Regions from separate parts of the Micrococcus lylae genome, predicted to be linked through region 2. Evidence: predicted binding sites of a transcription regulator. Region 2 holds the regulator's gene; the other holds the start of a gene.
What was found. The regulator LexA, encoded in region 2, represses DNA repair genes until DNA is damaged. The targets are predictions, from matches to a motif close to TCGAACANNTGTTCGA.

Region 1 (7,202 bases), on a different contig from region 2:
GCGTGCCCGCCGCTGCGCCGTGCCCGTGGAAGGCTACTACGAGTGGAAGGCCCCCGACCCCGGGCAGAAGGGCGCCGACGGGAAGGCGGCGAAGAAGCAGCCGTTCTACGTGCACCCCGCCGGAGCCGGTGACGGCGAGGGGCCCGTCATCTGGTTCGCCGGCCTCTACGAGTGGTGGAAGGACCCGGAGGCCCAGGCCCGCGGCGAGGACCCGTGGGTGCTCTCCTGCTCCATCCTCACCTGCGCCTCCCCGGACCCGGAGGACGACGACGGCACCCTCGCCTCCCTGGGGCGCCTGCACGACCGTCTGCCCGTCCCCCTGGACGAGTCCCTGATGGCTGACTGGCTCGAGCCGGTGAAGCTCGGCTCCGCCGAGGAGGCGGAGGACCTCGTCGGGCGCGTGGTGGAGCACGCCGAGTCCGTGGCGCGCGGCTGGCGGCTGCGCCCCGTCGGCACCGCCGTGGGCAACGTGCGGAACAACGGGCCGGAGCTGATCCGGCCGCAGGGCGGGGTGCAGGAACCCCTTGTCTGAGCGGCACGCGCAGGAGCCGGCCCGGGGGCAGGCCGGGCACGAGGAGACGGGGCCCGCGGACGATGTCGCCGTGCCCCGCCCTGCCGGAGCGAGGCCGTCCGGGGACGTGACGGCGCAGACCGAGGCGACGGCGCCGCCGTCGGGCCTGGAGCAGCACCAGGTGTGGCTGTACCTGGGCGCGGCCGTGCTCGGCGGAGCCCTGGGCCTGGCGCTGCCGGGTGTGTCAGCGGTGACCGGTGTGCTGCTGTGGCCGCTGCTGGCGGCGCTGCTGTTCGCGACCTTCGTCCAGACCCCGCTGCAGCGGCTGCGTGAGGCCGGCTGGGACGGCCCCTGGCTCGGCACCGTGCTGGTGGCCAACGGGCTGGTGATGCCGGTGTTCGCCCTGTGCCTGGTGGCCGGGGTGGAGGTGTTCGGCAGAGTGCTCGTGGGCTCCGAGGCCCAGGTGACCGCCCTGGCGCTGGGACTGCTGCTGGTGCTCGCGGTGCCGTGCACGGACTGGTTCCTGACCTTCTCCTACCTGTCCTGGGGAGACCGGGCCGCGGCCGTGGTCATCACCCCCGTGAACCTGGTGCTGCAGCTGGTGAGCCTGCCCGTGTGGGTGTGGCTGTTCACGGTGCTGTGGGGAGGCATCGGCGCGGGCGTCGGAGGCGCCGGAGGGGGACTGCCGGGCCTCGGGGCGGCGCTGCTGAGCCCGGGCGTGACCGCCGGGGCCGTGCTGGTGGTGCTGGTGCCGCTCGGAGCCGCCGCGTTCTTCGAGCGGTCGCTGCAGCGCTCGCCGGTGGGCGAGGCGCGGCGCGCGCGGCTGGCCCGCTGGCCGATCCCGCTGCTGACCGCCGTGGTCTTCCTCGTGGCCGCCGGCAGTGCGCCGGCGGTGGCCGAGGCGTCCGGCGTGCTCTGGGTCGGCGCGCTGGTGTGCGTGGTCTACCTCGGCGGCGCGGTGCTGGCCGGGACCGTGGCCGGGGACATCGCCGGACTGCCGCGCCCACAGCGCCGCACCCTCGTGTGCACGCTCGGCACGAGGAACTCGTTCGTGGTGCTGCCGATCGCCGTGGCGCTGCCGGCCGGCTGGGAACTGGCCGGTGCGGCGATCGTGACGCAGTCGCTCGTCGAGCTGCTCGGCATGGGTCTGGTCAGCCGCTGGATGGCGGCCCGCGCGGTGCGGGGAGAGGAGGCGGCGCCGGCGCTGTGAGCAACGGCTCGGTCCCGGTCGGCTGGGCGCGGCTCGGTCCCGGTCGGCTGGGCGCGGCTCGGTCCCGGTCGGCTGGGCGCGGCTCGGTCCCGGTCGGCAGGGCGCGGCCCCCGTCCCCGCGAGGAGGGGACGGGGGCCGTCGTCGTGGCGGGACGCGCGTCAGCGCGCGGCGAGGATCAGCGCACGGTGAAGTCGATCGACTCGGTGTGGCGCTCGCCGTTGAGGTCCGTCACGGTGACCTCGGCGGTGTGCTCGCCGGCGGCCAGGTCCGACGGCAGCGGCAGGCGCCACAGGTGCATGGTGCGGTCGGCGAGGGAGCCGCCGTGCACCAGCTGCTCCTGGGCCGCAGTCGGGTCCGAGTACTCGGCGCCCACGCGGACCTCCTCGCCGTCCATCTCCTGGGTGCGGGTCGCGGGGACCGGTTCAGCTCCGTCCACGCTGACCTCGACCCGGGTGCCGGTGGCGCCCATGAACACGTTGGCGGTCAGCCAGGTTCCGGCCAGGTCCTCGGCGGCCACGGTGTGCGGGTCCGCCAGCGGCTTGGCGCCGCCCTTCTTGGCGTGGTCCTGGTTGGCCTCGAACCACTCGCGGTAGGCCGGGGTGTTCAGGCCGAGGCTCATCTGGTCGGAGCCGTCGTCACCGCGGACGGTGAAGCGGGAGGCGATGCCCTCGGCGGTCAGGTCCAGGGTGACCACGCCGGGCAGGGCGCCGTCGCGCTGGGCGGCCAGCGGGTACCGGTCCCCGTCCACGAGGCGTCCGGAGTACCAGTCGCCGGAGATCGCGCCGGCCACCAGGTGGTCGAACGGCAGCCCGTCGATGCCGAACAGGTCCTTCCACCCGGCCACGAGGTCGCCGGCGCGCAGGTTCTCGGTGGAGTGGGTGTGGCCGCCGACCGTGATGACCTCACGGCCCTCGAGCAGCTCGTAGATCTCGGGCACCTGGTCGATCGAGTGGGTGGCCGAGGTGCTGTCCGCGAAGGACATCAGCGGCACGTGGGTGCCCAGCACGATCTTCTTGTCCTTCGGGGTCACGGCGATGTCCTGGCGCAGCCACTCCATCTGGCGCTCGTCGATCGAGCCGTTGTAGCCGCTGGAGTCTGCGAGCGGGTACTCCACGGAGGACAGGGCGATCACGTGGGCGTCCCCGACGTCGTAGGAGTAGTACTCGGGCCCGAGGGCGGCGCGGAAGCTGTCGAAGGCGTGCTCGGAGTCCGGGGTGTCGAAGTCCAGGTCGTGGTTGCCGGGCAGGAACCAGGCCGGGCCGTTGAGCATGGAGGACAGCTCGCGTGTCTGCGGGTACAGGTCCGGGCGGTCTCCCACGATGTCGCCGATGAACAGGATGCCGCAGTCCGTGTAGTCGGTGCGCTCGGCCAGGTCCGCGAACGCGCCGGAGCGGGCGTACTCCACCTCCTGCTCGGTGTAGGTCTGGACGTCGCCGCCGATCAGGCAGCGCTGGTCCTCCTCGGCCATGCGCTCGTCCGCCACCACCGGGAAGTTCACGGCGGCCGGGAGCTCGCCGGTCGGGGCGATGCCGCCGTGCTCCAGCTCCGGGGAGCCGTCCGGCAGGTGGTGGTAGTGGAACTGCGGGACGTTGTCCGCGTCCACCGGAACGCGGTAGCCGGTCGGCTGGGTGACGAAGACCGTCATGTTGTCCCGGACGGGCAGCTCGTAGCGGCCGTGCTTGTCCGTGAGGACGACGTCCTCGCCGTTGGAGACGCGCACACCGGCCAGGCCCTTCTCCGAGGGGTGGCGGCGGGAGTCGCGGTCCGCGTCCACGAAGACGCGGCCGGTGAGCACGTTCGGGTCCTTCGGGCGGGAGTCGTGCGGGGTGCGGCGCACGTCCACCTGACCGCGGTAGGCGTCACGGTCCCAGTCGAACTCCTCCGGGGTGCCGGGGTGGTGCGGGTGCTTCGGCCCCTTGCCCGGGTGCTCCGGGTGGACCGGGTGCGGGTGCTTCGGCCCCTTGCCCGGGTGCTCCGGGTGGACCGGGTGCGGGTGCTTCGGCCCCTTGCCGGGGTGCTCCGGGTGGACCGGGTGCGGGTGCTTCGGCCCCTTGCCCGGGTGCTCCGGGTGGACCGGGTGCGGGTGCTTCGGCCCCTTGCCCGGGTGCTCCGGGTGGACCGGGTGCGGGTGCTTCGGCCCCTTGCCGGGGTGCTCCGGGTGGACCGGGTGCGGGCGGTGCTGCGGGGAGGAGGCCGGAGCGGCCGCAGCGCCGGCGGACTCGCTCTCGGCGCCGGCGGACGGGGCGATGACGGCTGCGGAGAGCAGGCCGCCGGTCAGGGTCAGGGCGAGGGCTCCGGCGCCGAGGCGGCGGACGCAGGCGGTGGTCTTCACGATGTACCTCTGTTCTGCGGTTCTGTCGTCGGGGACAGCCCCGGGGCATGCGCCGTGAAGCGCGCCGTTCCCTCCGGCGTGCCCCCGCACGCCCCGGCGCGGCATCGAGCCTGACAGCACGGTGTGACGTGCCGGTGACGGCCGGATGAAGGGCACCGCACCGGACCCCGACGCCCCAGTGACGCTTATCGTGTCCGGCCGCCTCCGTAGCTTCGGGGAAGCGATTCGAACACATGTTCGAGTAGCGTGGTGGGTGCGGCCTTCCCAGCGCTTCCCGTCCAGGGCCCCTCGGGGCCTGCCGCTCCCACCGCCCGACGGCATCCCGCCGTCGGGTCCGCACAGGCCGGTCCGCCGGCAGAACCGAGCAGGGAATCAGGGAGAAGACCATGGGAATCTTCACGCAGTCCGTCGCCGTGGAGTGCGCGCAGGACGGCACGCCGCACCGGCTCCGCTGGAACGGTCGGGACTACGCGCTCGCCGAGCGTCCGGTGCGCTGGTACGAGCGCCGCCGCTGGTGGGCCGAGGAGCACCGGGCCGAGAAGGGCCGTGGCGCCGGCCTCGTGGACCACGAGATCTGGCGCCTCCAGGTCCGGCTCGCCCGTGCCGGCAACGCCCCGCTGCAGACCGTGGACGTCGCCCATCACCTGGACTCCGGCCGCTGGCGTCTGATCCGCATCCACGGCGGGGTCTGCCTGCCCCTCGTGGCCACCGCCTAGCCCGCACCTGTCCGCCGCACCGTGAGGTGCGGGCCTTCGCCCGCCCGTCCTTCCCGACGCCGGCCCCTTCCCTCCGTCGTCCGCCTCACCCACGCCTGTCCGCGCTTCCCGTCGCGCTCTGTCCGTGCTTCCCGCCGCCCGGTCCGTCCGCCGTCATCGGGCGGTGCCGGTTCCGTCGAACAGGAGTGTCAGCATGACCGAGACCGCCGAGCCCTTCGCCCACCTGCAGGTCGCCAGCGCCTTCAGCGCGCACTACGGAGCGTCCTGGCCCGCCGAACTCGTCGCCGCCGCGGCTGCCGACGGGCAGCGCCTGCTCGCCTGCACCGACCGCGACGGCCTCTACGGCATGGCCAAGCACGTCTCCGCGTGCAGGGAGCACGGGATCGCCCCGATCGTCGGCGTGGACCTCGCCGTCACCTGGGCAGACCTGCCGCCGGGGGAGCGGCCGGGGACGCAGGAGCCGGGGGCCGAAGCCGGCCGCGTGGTGATCCTGGCCCGCGGCGGCTGCGGGGGCTCCGGGTACGCTGCGCTGTGCCGGGTGGTCTCGGCGGCGCACGCCCGCACCACGGGCGGCGCCGGCGGCGGTGCCCCGGTGCTCACGGTCGCCGAGCTGGCCGCGGCCGCCGCCGGACCGGTGCCCACCGCGGCGGACCCGAAGAACCCGCCGACGCCCGAGCTGTTCGTCCTGCTCGGCCCGGACTCGGACGTCGGCCGGCACCTGGCCCGCCGCCGCTGGAACGCCGGCCTGCAGGGGCTGCGCCGCTGGAAGGCCGCTCTGCCCGCCCGCAGCCTGCACGTCAACGCGGTCAGCCACCTCTCCGCACCCGGGCGGCGGTGCGACACCGGGCACGCCGTGAAGATGGTCCGCGCCGCCGCGCAGGTCCGGCTGCCCGCCGTGCTCACCAACGCCGTCCGCTACGCCGCCCCGGACGGGGCCGCCACCGCCGACGTCCTGGACGCCGTCCGGGCCCTCAGCGCCCTGGACGGGGCGCACGACCTGCAGCCCAACGGCCAGGGATGGCTCAAGCCCACCGCGGCCATGCGGCAGATCGCCGCCGAGGTCGCGGACGCCGCGGACATCCGCCCTGCAGCCCTGCTCGCGGCCACCCAGGCCTTGGCCGAGGCCTGTGCCGTGGACCCTGCCGAGGACCTCGGATGGGGGCGGCCGCGCGTTCCGGAGGCGGCCGTCGTCGGGATCGAGGGGAACCCGGCACGGGTGCTGCGGGAGCGGACCCTGGCGGGGGTGGCCGACCGCTACCCGGACCTGTTCACGGGCACGGCCTTCGCCGCCACGGCGGCCGGCCGGGAGCTCGAGGAGCGTGTGGAGCACGAGCTCGGGATCATCTCCCGGCTCGGGTTCTCCGGGTACTTCCTCACGGTGGCCGAGGTGGTGCGGATGATCGAGGGCCGCGGCGTGCGCGTGGCGGCTCGGGGCTCGGGAGCGTCCTCGCTGGTCAACCACGCCCTGCGGATCTCGCACGTGGACCCCATGGCGCAGGGGCTGCTCATGGAGCGGTTCCTCTCGGACGACCGCTCGACCCTGCCGGACATCGACATCGACGTGGAGTCCGCCCGCCGCCACGAGGTCTACCGGGCGCTGTTCGAACGGTTCGGACAGCAGCGCACCACCCTGATGAGCATGCAGAACGCCTACCGGGCCCGCGGCGCCGTGCGGGACGCCGGGCTCGCCCTGGGCATGCCGGACCCGGAGGTGGACGCGGTGGCCAAGCAGCTGTGGCGGTTCTCCGCCTCCCACTTCCGCGACGCCCTCGAGCGCATGCCGGAGCTGCGCGGCTTCGCCGAGCGCCTCGAGTCCGGGCGCCGCGAGGGCAGCCGGCAGCTGGACCTGCTCGTGGACCTCACCGAGCGCCTGGACCGGCTGCCGCGGCACATCTCCATGCACCCGTGCGGCGTGATCCTCGGGGACGCCTCCCTGCTGAAGCGCACCCCCGTGCAGCCCTCCGGCCTCGGCCTGCCCATGAGCCAGTTCGACAAGCACGACATGGACCCCATGGGCATGCTCAAGCTCGACGTCCTCGGCGTCCGCATGCAGTCCGCCATCGCCTACGCCCTCCAGGAGGTCGCCCGCACCACCGGCGAGCAGGTGGACCTCGAGCAGGTTCCCTTGGACGACCCCGCCACCTACGAGATGATCCGCACCACCCACACGCTCGGCTGCTTCCAGATCGAGTCCCCGGGCCAGCGGGAGCTGATCGGCAAGCTCGCCCCGGAGCGGTTCGAGGATCTCATCGTGGACATCTCCCTGTTCCGCCCCGGCCCCATGCAGTCGGACATGGTGCGCCCCTTCCTGGAACAGCGGCACGGGTGGGCGCCGGCCCACTACCCGCACCCGGACCTCGTTCCCGTGCTCGCCGAGACCCACGGGGTCACCGTGTTCCACGAGCAGGTGCTGCGCACCTTCGACGTCATGA
Region 2 (7,202 bases):
GACTCGGTGGCCACGCCGGTGCCCGGTGCCAGGCCCAGGTTCAGCAGACCGGGAACAAGGTCCGCGACGGAACCGATCTCCTGGGCGATCTCCTGATCCCAGTAGGACGGGGTCCAGTCCTTCTGCTGGGCCAGCGCCCACACGGCGGGGCGGCGCACCACATAGGTGTGCTCGGCACCGGCGTCCACCACCACAAGCTCACAGCCCTCGTCCACGGCGGACAGGCAGGCGCGCGGCATCCACACCGCCACCGGCCGGGCCTGCGGATTCCAGGCCGTCAGCGCCGGGACGGAGGTGAAGACGGGCAGCGCCTGCCGGCCGTCGGCGGCGCGCATGGTCACCAGGGCGACGTCGGCGGCCTTGTCCCCCTCGGACAGGTCGTGCTCGTGGCCGGAGTGGTCCGCATGGTCGTGCACGTCGGACTCGTCCACGGCCAGGGTCGGCACCACGGCGGCGAAGACGCGGATCCCGGAGAGGACCTTCGTCACGTGCGTCTCGTCCGCCTCGCTGGTCTCCAGCTGAGCCATGACCTCGGTCCACTCGGCCGGGCTGGTGCCGTCGTCCTCGTCGAAGACGTGCAACGGGTTCTTCGACCCCTCGAGGCCGGGCCCGGAGAGGTCCCGCCCCTGCCAGGGGACGCCGGCGGTGTCCGCGGTGTTCTCCCCCGCGGTCTTCTCCCGCATCCGGTCCAGAGCGGCGCGGATGTGGCCCGGCAGCTCGCGGCTGCCCGGCTGCGGGACGTCGACGGTGTGCTCGGTGTCCCCGCCGGTCACTCGTCGGCCTCGAACGGGTGCGCGGCACGGGCCTCGTCCACGGTGGTCCCGGCGGCCACGGCCAGCGCCTGCTCCAGGGAGAAGCGGCCGGCGTAGAGGGCCTTGCCCATGATGGCCCCCTCCACGCCCTGGTCCACCATGGCGGCCAGGGCGGCGACGTCCTCCAGCGAGGAGATCCCGCCGGAGGCCACCACCGGCTTGGTGGTCGCGGCACACATCTGGGCGAGCAGCTCCGTGTTCGGGCCCTTGAGGGTGCCGTCCTTGGTCACGTCGGTGACCACGTAGCGGGAGCACCCGGCCTGCTCGAGGCACTCGAGGACCTCCCAGAGGTCCCCGCCCTCCTTGGTCCAGCCGCGGGCGGCCAGCACCGTGCCGCGCACGTCCAGGCCGACGGCGATCTGCTCGCCGTACTGCTCGATGACGCGGGCGGTCCACTCCGGGTCCTCCAGCGCCGCGGTGCCGAGGTTCACGCGGGTGGCGCCCATGGCCAGGGCGTTCTCCAGGGAGGCGTCGTCCCGGATGCCGCCGGAGAGCTCGATCTTCACGCCCAGCTCCTCGACGACGCGCTTCATCACGTCCCGGTTGTCGCCGCGGCCGAAGGCGGCGTCCAGGTCCACCAGGTGGATCCACTCGGCGCCGGCGTTCTGCCAGTCCAGGGCGGCGGCCAGCGGGTCGCCGTAGCCGGTGGCGGAGCCGGCCTCGCCCTGGACGAGGCGGACCGCCTGGCCGTCCTGGACGTCCACGGCCGGGAGCAGCTCGAGGGCCTTGCGGGAGGAGGTCATGGGGGTGATCCCTTCTTCGGGGGTTCAGGGGGTGGGACGGACACCACAGGTGGGCGGCCGTCGTCGTGGTTCATCAGGCGGGCCCACAGCCCGCAGCCCCGTCAGGGGACGGTGAGGAACGCCGCGGCGATCGCCATCACGGCGAGCACCAGCGCGATCGCGGCGGCCCACCATGGGGCGCGCTGGGAACGCAGCGACCAGGCGGCGCCGAGCAGGATGCCGCCGAGGCCGAGGTAGAGGATGGACCAGTACGGCATCAGAGGGACCCCAGCCAGTTGGCCAGCAGCTGCAGGCCGGCGTCCCCGGACTTCTCCGGGTGGAACTGCGTGGCCGAGAGCGGCCCGTTCTCCACGGCCGCCACGAAGTCCGTGCCGTGGTGGGCCCATGTGACCTGCGGCGGCTTCATGGCGGAGATGGACTGGTCGAACTGCCACCTCAGCACGCCGTAGGAGTGGACGAAGTAGAACCGCTCGTCCTCGACGCCGCGGAAGAGCACGGTGTCCTCGGGCGGGCGGACGGTGTTCCAGCCCATGTGCGGCAGCACGTCCGCCTGCAACTCCTCGACGAGACCGGGCCACTCCCCCATGCCCTCGGTGCGCACGCCGTGCTCCACGCCCTCGTCGAAGAGGACCTGGTGGCCCACGCAGATGCCGAGCACGGGGCGGCCTCCGGCCACGCGGCGGCCGATCCAGCGGGTGCCTCCGGAGGCCGCGAGCGCCTCCATCACGGCGGAGAAGGCGCCGACGCCGGGGACGAGCAGGCCGTCCGCGTTGAGCACGGTGTCCGCGTCGTCGGTCAGCTCCACGGTCGCGCCGGCGCGTTCGACCGCACGGACGGCGGAGTGGACGTTGCCGGAGCCGTAGTCCAGGACGGCGACGGTCGGCCTCACGCCGGGGACGGAGGTCGGGCTCGCCATCAGAGGGCGCCCTTCGTGGACGGGATGTCGTTCACGCGCGGGTCGTCCTCCACGGCCGCGCGCAGGGCGCGGGCGAAGGCCTTGAACTGGGCCTCCACGATGTGGTGCGGGTCCCGGCCGCGCACCACGTCCATGTGCAGACAGATGGAGGCGTGGTACGTGATCGACTCGAACACGTGGCGGGTCATGGAGCCGGTGAAGTGGCCGCCGATCAGGTGGTACTGCTGCCCCTCCGGCTCGCCCTCGTGCACCAGGTACGGCCTGCCGGAGACGTCGACGACGGCGCGCGCCAGCGCCTCGTCCAGCGGCACCGACGCCTCGCCGAACCGACGGATGCCGCGCTTGTCCCCGAGGGCGGCCTTGAGGACCTCTCCGAGGGTGATGGCGACGTCCTCGACCGTGTGGTGCACGTCGATGTGGGTGTCGCCCGTGGCCCGGACGGTCAGGTCCATCTGCGAGTGCTTGCACAGCGCCGTGAGCATGTGGTCGTAGAACGGCACGGTGGTGGAGATCTCGGCGGTGCCGGTGCCGTCGAGGTCCATCTCGACGTACACGTCCGACTCGCTGGTGGTGCGCTGCATGCGGGCGCGGCGTCCGGAGACGAGCTCTGCTGCCACGGCGGTCCTCTCTGGGTGCGGTCGCCGGCGACGGGCCGGGCGATCGGGCGGTTCGGGGAATCGCCTCCCATCGTACGGAGGCGGGCGGTGCGGTGCCGCCTCGGTCTCAGCGGCCGAGCACCTCGGCCAGCGCGGTGAGGAACGCGGTGGTCTCCTCCTCGGTGCCGGCGGTGACGCGCAGATGGTGCGGGATGCCCACGTCCCGGACGAGCACGCCGCGCTCCAGCAGGCCCTGCCAGACGGCGTGCGCGTCCTCGAGGCCGCCGAAGAACACGAAGTTCGAGTCCGAGACGGCCGGGGTGAGGCCGTAGTCACGGAGGGTGTCCACGATCCGGTCGCGCTGCACCTTGATCTCCTCCACGGTCTCCAGGAGCGCGTCCACGTGCTGCAGGGCCGCGTTGGCGGTCGCCTGGTTCACGGCGGAGAGGTGGTAGGGCAGGCGCACAAGGCGAAGCGCGTCGCAGACAGCCGGGTCCGCGGCCATGTAGCCGAGGCGGACGCCGGCGAGGGCGAAGGCCTTGGACATGGTGCGGGTGACGACCAGGCGCGGTCGGCCCTCGAGCAGGGTGAGGGCCGGCTCGGTGCCGGCGAGGGCGAACTCGGCGTAGGCCTCGTCCACCACGACCATGGCGGCCGGGCCGCCCGCGGCCCCGACCTCCTCCGTGGCGTCGTAGACGGCGCGGATGGTGTCCAGGGACAGCGCGGTGCCGGTCGGGTTGTTCGGGGACGCCAGGAACACGAGGTTCGGGCGGTGGCCGCGGATGCAGGCCGCGGCGTGCTCGGCGGAGAGCGTGTAGTCCGCGGCGCGGCCGCCGTCGATGAACTCGGTGTCCGTGCCGGAGGCCAGCAGCGGATACATGGAGTAGGAGGGCAGGAAGCTCAGCACGGAGCGGCCCGGGCCGCCGAAGGCCTGCAGGATCTGCTGGAGGACCTCATTGGAGCCGTTGGCCGCCCAGAGGTGCTCCGGGGTGAGGCCGTGGCCGAGGTAGTCCGCCAGACGCTCGCGCAGCTCCACGAACTCACGGTCCGGGTAGCGGTTGAGACCGCCGGCGACCCGGGCGACCGACTGCACGATGGCGTCGGCCACGATCGGAGGCACCGGATGCGTGTTCTCGTTGGTGTTCAGCGCGACGGTGACGTCCAGCTGGGGCGCACCGTAAGGACTCTGCCCCTTCAGGGACTCGCGGAGCGGGAGGGCGTCCAGATCGGTCATGGCGATCAGTCTAGGAACCGCCGCCGCCGGCGGCCGCCGCGTGACGCCCGAGGGCGCGGGCAGCGACAGAGGGGGAAGCACGCCGGGCGGCGGCGGGGTCTGGAGCAGGCCTGTGATCAGCCGGGAGCCGCGGGATCGTTCCCGCGCAAGAGGAGGACATGAAGGGATCGGGGGGCACGACGTGCAGGGATCCAGCCGGGGCAGTCGGCCATGGCCGGCACGGGCGGGTCAGTCGGCCATGGCCGGCACGAACGGGTCAGTCGACCATGGCCGGCACGAAGAGGTCGTCGCCGGTCTCGAGGGTGCGGCCCTCGAGGCCGTTGAGCTCGGTGATGCGTTCCATGGTGGCGAAGCGGTCGGCCGCCGGATCCACACGGCCGGCGATGTCCCACAGGTTGTCACCGGGCATCACGGTGACCTTCTCCAGCTCCGCGCCGGCCTGATTGGAGGACACGGCCGCCGGGGACAGGGTGATGGACAGGGCCGTGGCTGCCAGAGCGGTGAGCACGGCCGCGAGCACCATCACGGGCAGGCCGCGCAGGACGAAGCGGCCGCGGCGGTTCAGCCGCCAGTCGGCAGCCTGGACGGTGCCGGTGCGGGTGACGGAGCGGGGGCGAGCGTTCATGGTGCTGCCTTGCCTTTCCACCTGCCGAGCAGGCTGTTCGAACATCCGTTCGATCTGTTCGAACACTTTTCTAGCACACGCCTTCGAGACACGCCATGCCGAGTTCGAACATATCTTTGAACCGGTCGGTCTCCTGGGCTACGGTCGAGCCACGGGTTCCACCCATGGACGACCCTCTCCAGGTGACGCCGGACAGCAGACCACGAGGGGCGGACACGATAGGGAACACCGCCGACGCCGCCGAGCAGGAACGGACCGCCATGGCCACTCCTCAGCCCCCTGAGCACCCCACCGGGACGCCGCAGACCCTCACGCCGCGCCAGCGCGCGATCGTGGAGACTATCCGCGCGTCCATCGCCGAGCACGGCTACCCGCCGTCCATGCGCGAGATCGGCGACGCCGCCGGCCTGGGCTCACTCTCCTCCGTGAAGCACCAGCTCACCCGCCTCGAACAGTTCGGCTACCTGCGCCGCCACCCGGGCCGCCCCCGTGCCCTCGAGGTGCTGCGGGACGAGGACGGGACACTCCTGGCCGCCTCCGGTGAGGCCGCCGGTGAGGCCGCAGCCGGCGCGACGTCCGCCGACGGCGACGCCGTGGTCTCGGCGCTGCCCACATGGCACACCGGCACGGAGGAGGGAGACTCCGTCCCCGTGCCGTGGGTCGGCCGCATCGCCGCCGGTGGGCCGATCCTCGCCGACCAGCAGGTCGAGGACGTCATGGCACTGCCTCGCCGCCTCACCGGCGAGGGCGAGCTGTTCATGCTCAAGGTCTCCGGCGACTCGATGGTGGACGCCGCCATCTGCGACGGCGACTGGGTGGTGGTCCGCCGCCAGAACACCGCCGTGAACGGGGACATCGTCGCCGCCCTGCTGGACGACGAGGCCACCGTGAAGACCTTCCGTCAGCGCGACGGCCACACCTGGCTGCTGCCGCAGAACACCGCCTACGAGCCGATCCTGGGAGACCACGCCACGATCATGGGCCGCGTCGTCACCGTGCTCCGCGCCCTCTGAGCCGCACCGCCCGGCGCCACGAAGCCTCTCACCCGGAATCCGGGTGAGGGGCTTCGTGCAGGTGAGGAGCCGTCGTCGGGAAGGCGGCGTCAGCCGTCCTGATCCACGGACGCGGCGAGGCGGCCGAGGACGCCTTCCACCACCGTCGGGTCCGTGGTGCGCCAGAAGTCCGGCAGGGCCGAGGCGAGGAAGCCGCCGTAGCGGGCGGTGGCCAGACGGGAGTCGAGCACGGCCACCACGCCCCTGTCCTGCACGGAGCGGATGAGACGGCCGGCGCCCTGGGCCAGGCGGATGGCGGCGTGGGTGGCGGAGACCGCCATGAACCCGTTGCCGCCGTGGCTGCTGATCGCACGGGTGCGGGCCAGGGAGAGCGGGTCGTCCGGACGTGGGAACGGGATGCGGTCGATCACCACCAGGCGCAGCGAAGGGCCCGGGACGTCCACGCCCTGCCAGAGGCTCATGGTGCCGAACAGGCAGGTGTCCGGCTCCTCGGCGAACTGCTTGACCAGCGCGGAGAGGGTGGCGTCGCCCTGGCAGAGGATCTCGATGTCCTTCCCGCACCGGCGGCGCATGGCCTCGGCGGCGTCCTCGGCGGCCCGGCGGGAGGAGAACAGGCCCAGCGCCCCGCCGCGGGAGGCGGTGATGAGCCGCTCGAGCTCGTCCAGGGACTCCTCGGAGGCGAAGCGGCCCGGCTTGGGAAGGTGGCGGGCCACGTAGAGCACCCCCTGCCGCGGATAGTCGAAGGGACTGCCGACGTCCGCGACCGTGAACCTCGGCGCGTCCGGTCCGGCCAGGCCCACGTCCCCGGCCACGGAGTCGAAGCGGCGCTCGCCCGTGCCCACGGTCAGGGTGGCGGAGGTGAGCACAGTAGTGGCGGCGCCGAACAGCCCCTCGCGCAGCTTGCCGGCCACCGAGAGCGGGGCCACGTAGAGCTGGGGCGGGTCCTCCTCGTTGCCGGGCTGCCAGCCGACTCCGGGCTCGAAGTGGCCGGGACGGGTGGCCCAGACGACCTCCGGGAAGTCGGCCTCGGGCCGTGCGGCGAGCATCCGCTCGGTCACCTCGAGCACGTCCAGAGCGCGGGCCCGGGCCATCTGACGGCCGCCGTCGGTCTCGGTCTCCTTGCCGGTGCCGAGGTCGGACAGGCACTGCCGGACGGCGGCGAGCACGGCGTTGAGCGCGGTCTCCTGCGCGTCGTCCAGGCCGGTGGCCAGCAGCCCGGAGGGGCAGGGGGTGAAGGCGGCGTCCAGGCTCGCTGCGGCCGCG

Region 1: a site for LexA is predicted at 4,280-4,295, ahead of FM125_RS01850 (DUF6504 family protein). Genes of this name have one in related genera too.

Annotation. Positions count from the first base shown of each region.
Region 1 covers NZ_FUKP01000012.1:67,158-74,359, reverse strand. The annotation lists gene FM125_RS01865 (SOS response-associated peptidase) at 1-532, shown strand, start outside; gene FM125_RS01860 (arsenic resistance protein) at 639-1,721, shown strand; gene FM125_RS01855 (calcineurin-like phosphoesterase C-terminal domain-containing protein) at 1,898-4,054, opposite strand; gene FM125_RS01850 (DUF6504 family protein) at 4,441-4,770, shown strand; gene FM125_RS01845 (DNA polymerase III subunit alpha) at 4,964-7,202, shown strand, end outside.
Region 2 covers NZ_FUKP01000035.1:12,162-19,363, reverse strand. The annotation lists gene FM125_RS05205 (SseB family protein) at 1-773, opposite strand, end outside; gene priA (bifunctional 1-(5-phosphoribosyl)-5-((5-phosphoribosylamino)methylideneamino)imidazole-4-carboxamide isomerase/phosphoribosylanthranilate isomerase PriA) at 770-1,555, opposite strand; gene FM125_RS11950 (hypothetical protein) at 1,657-1,812, opposite strand; gene hisH (imidazole glycerol phosphate synthase subunit HisH) at 1,812-2,471, opposite strand; gene hisB (imidazoleglycerol-phosphate dehydratase HisB) at 2,471-3,052, opposite strand; gene FM125_RS05185 (histidinol-phosphate transaminase) at 3,195-4,301, opposite strand; gene FM125_RS05180 (LysM peptidoglycan-binding domain-containing protein) at 4,558-4,926, opposite strand; gene lexA (transcriptional repressor LexA) at 5,187-5,939, shown strand; gene FM125_RS05165 (ATP-dependent DNA helicase) at 6,029-7,202, opposite strand, start outside.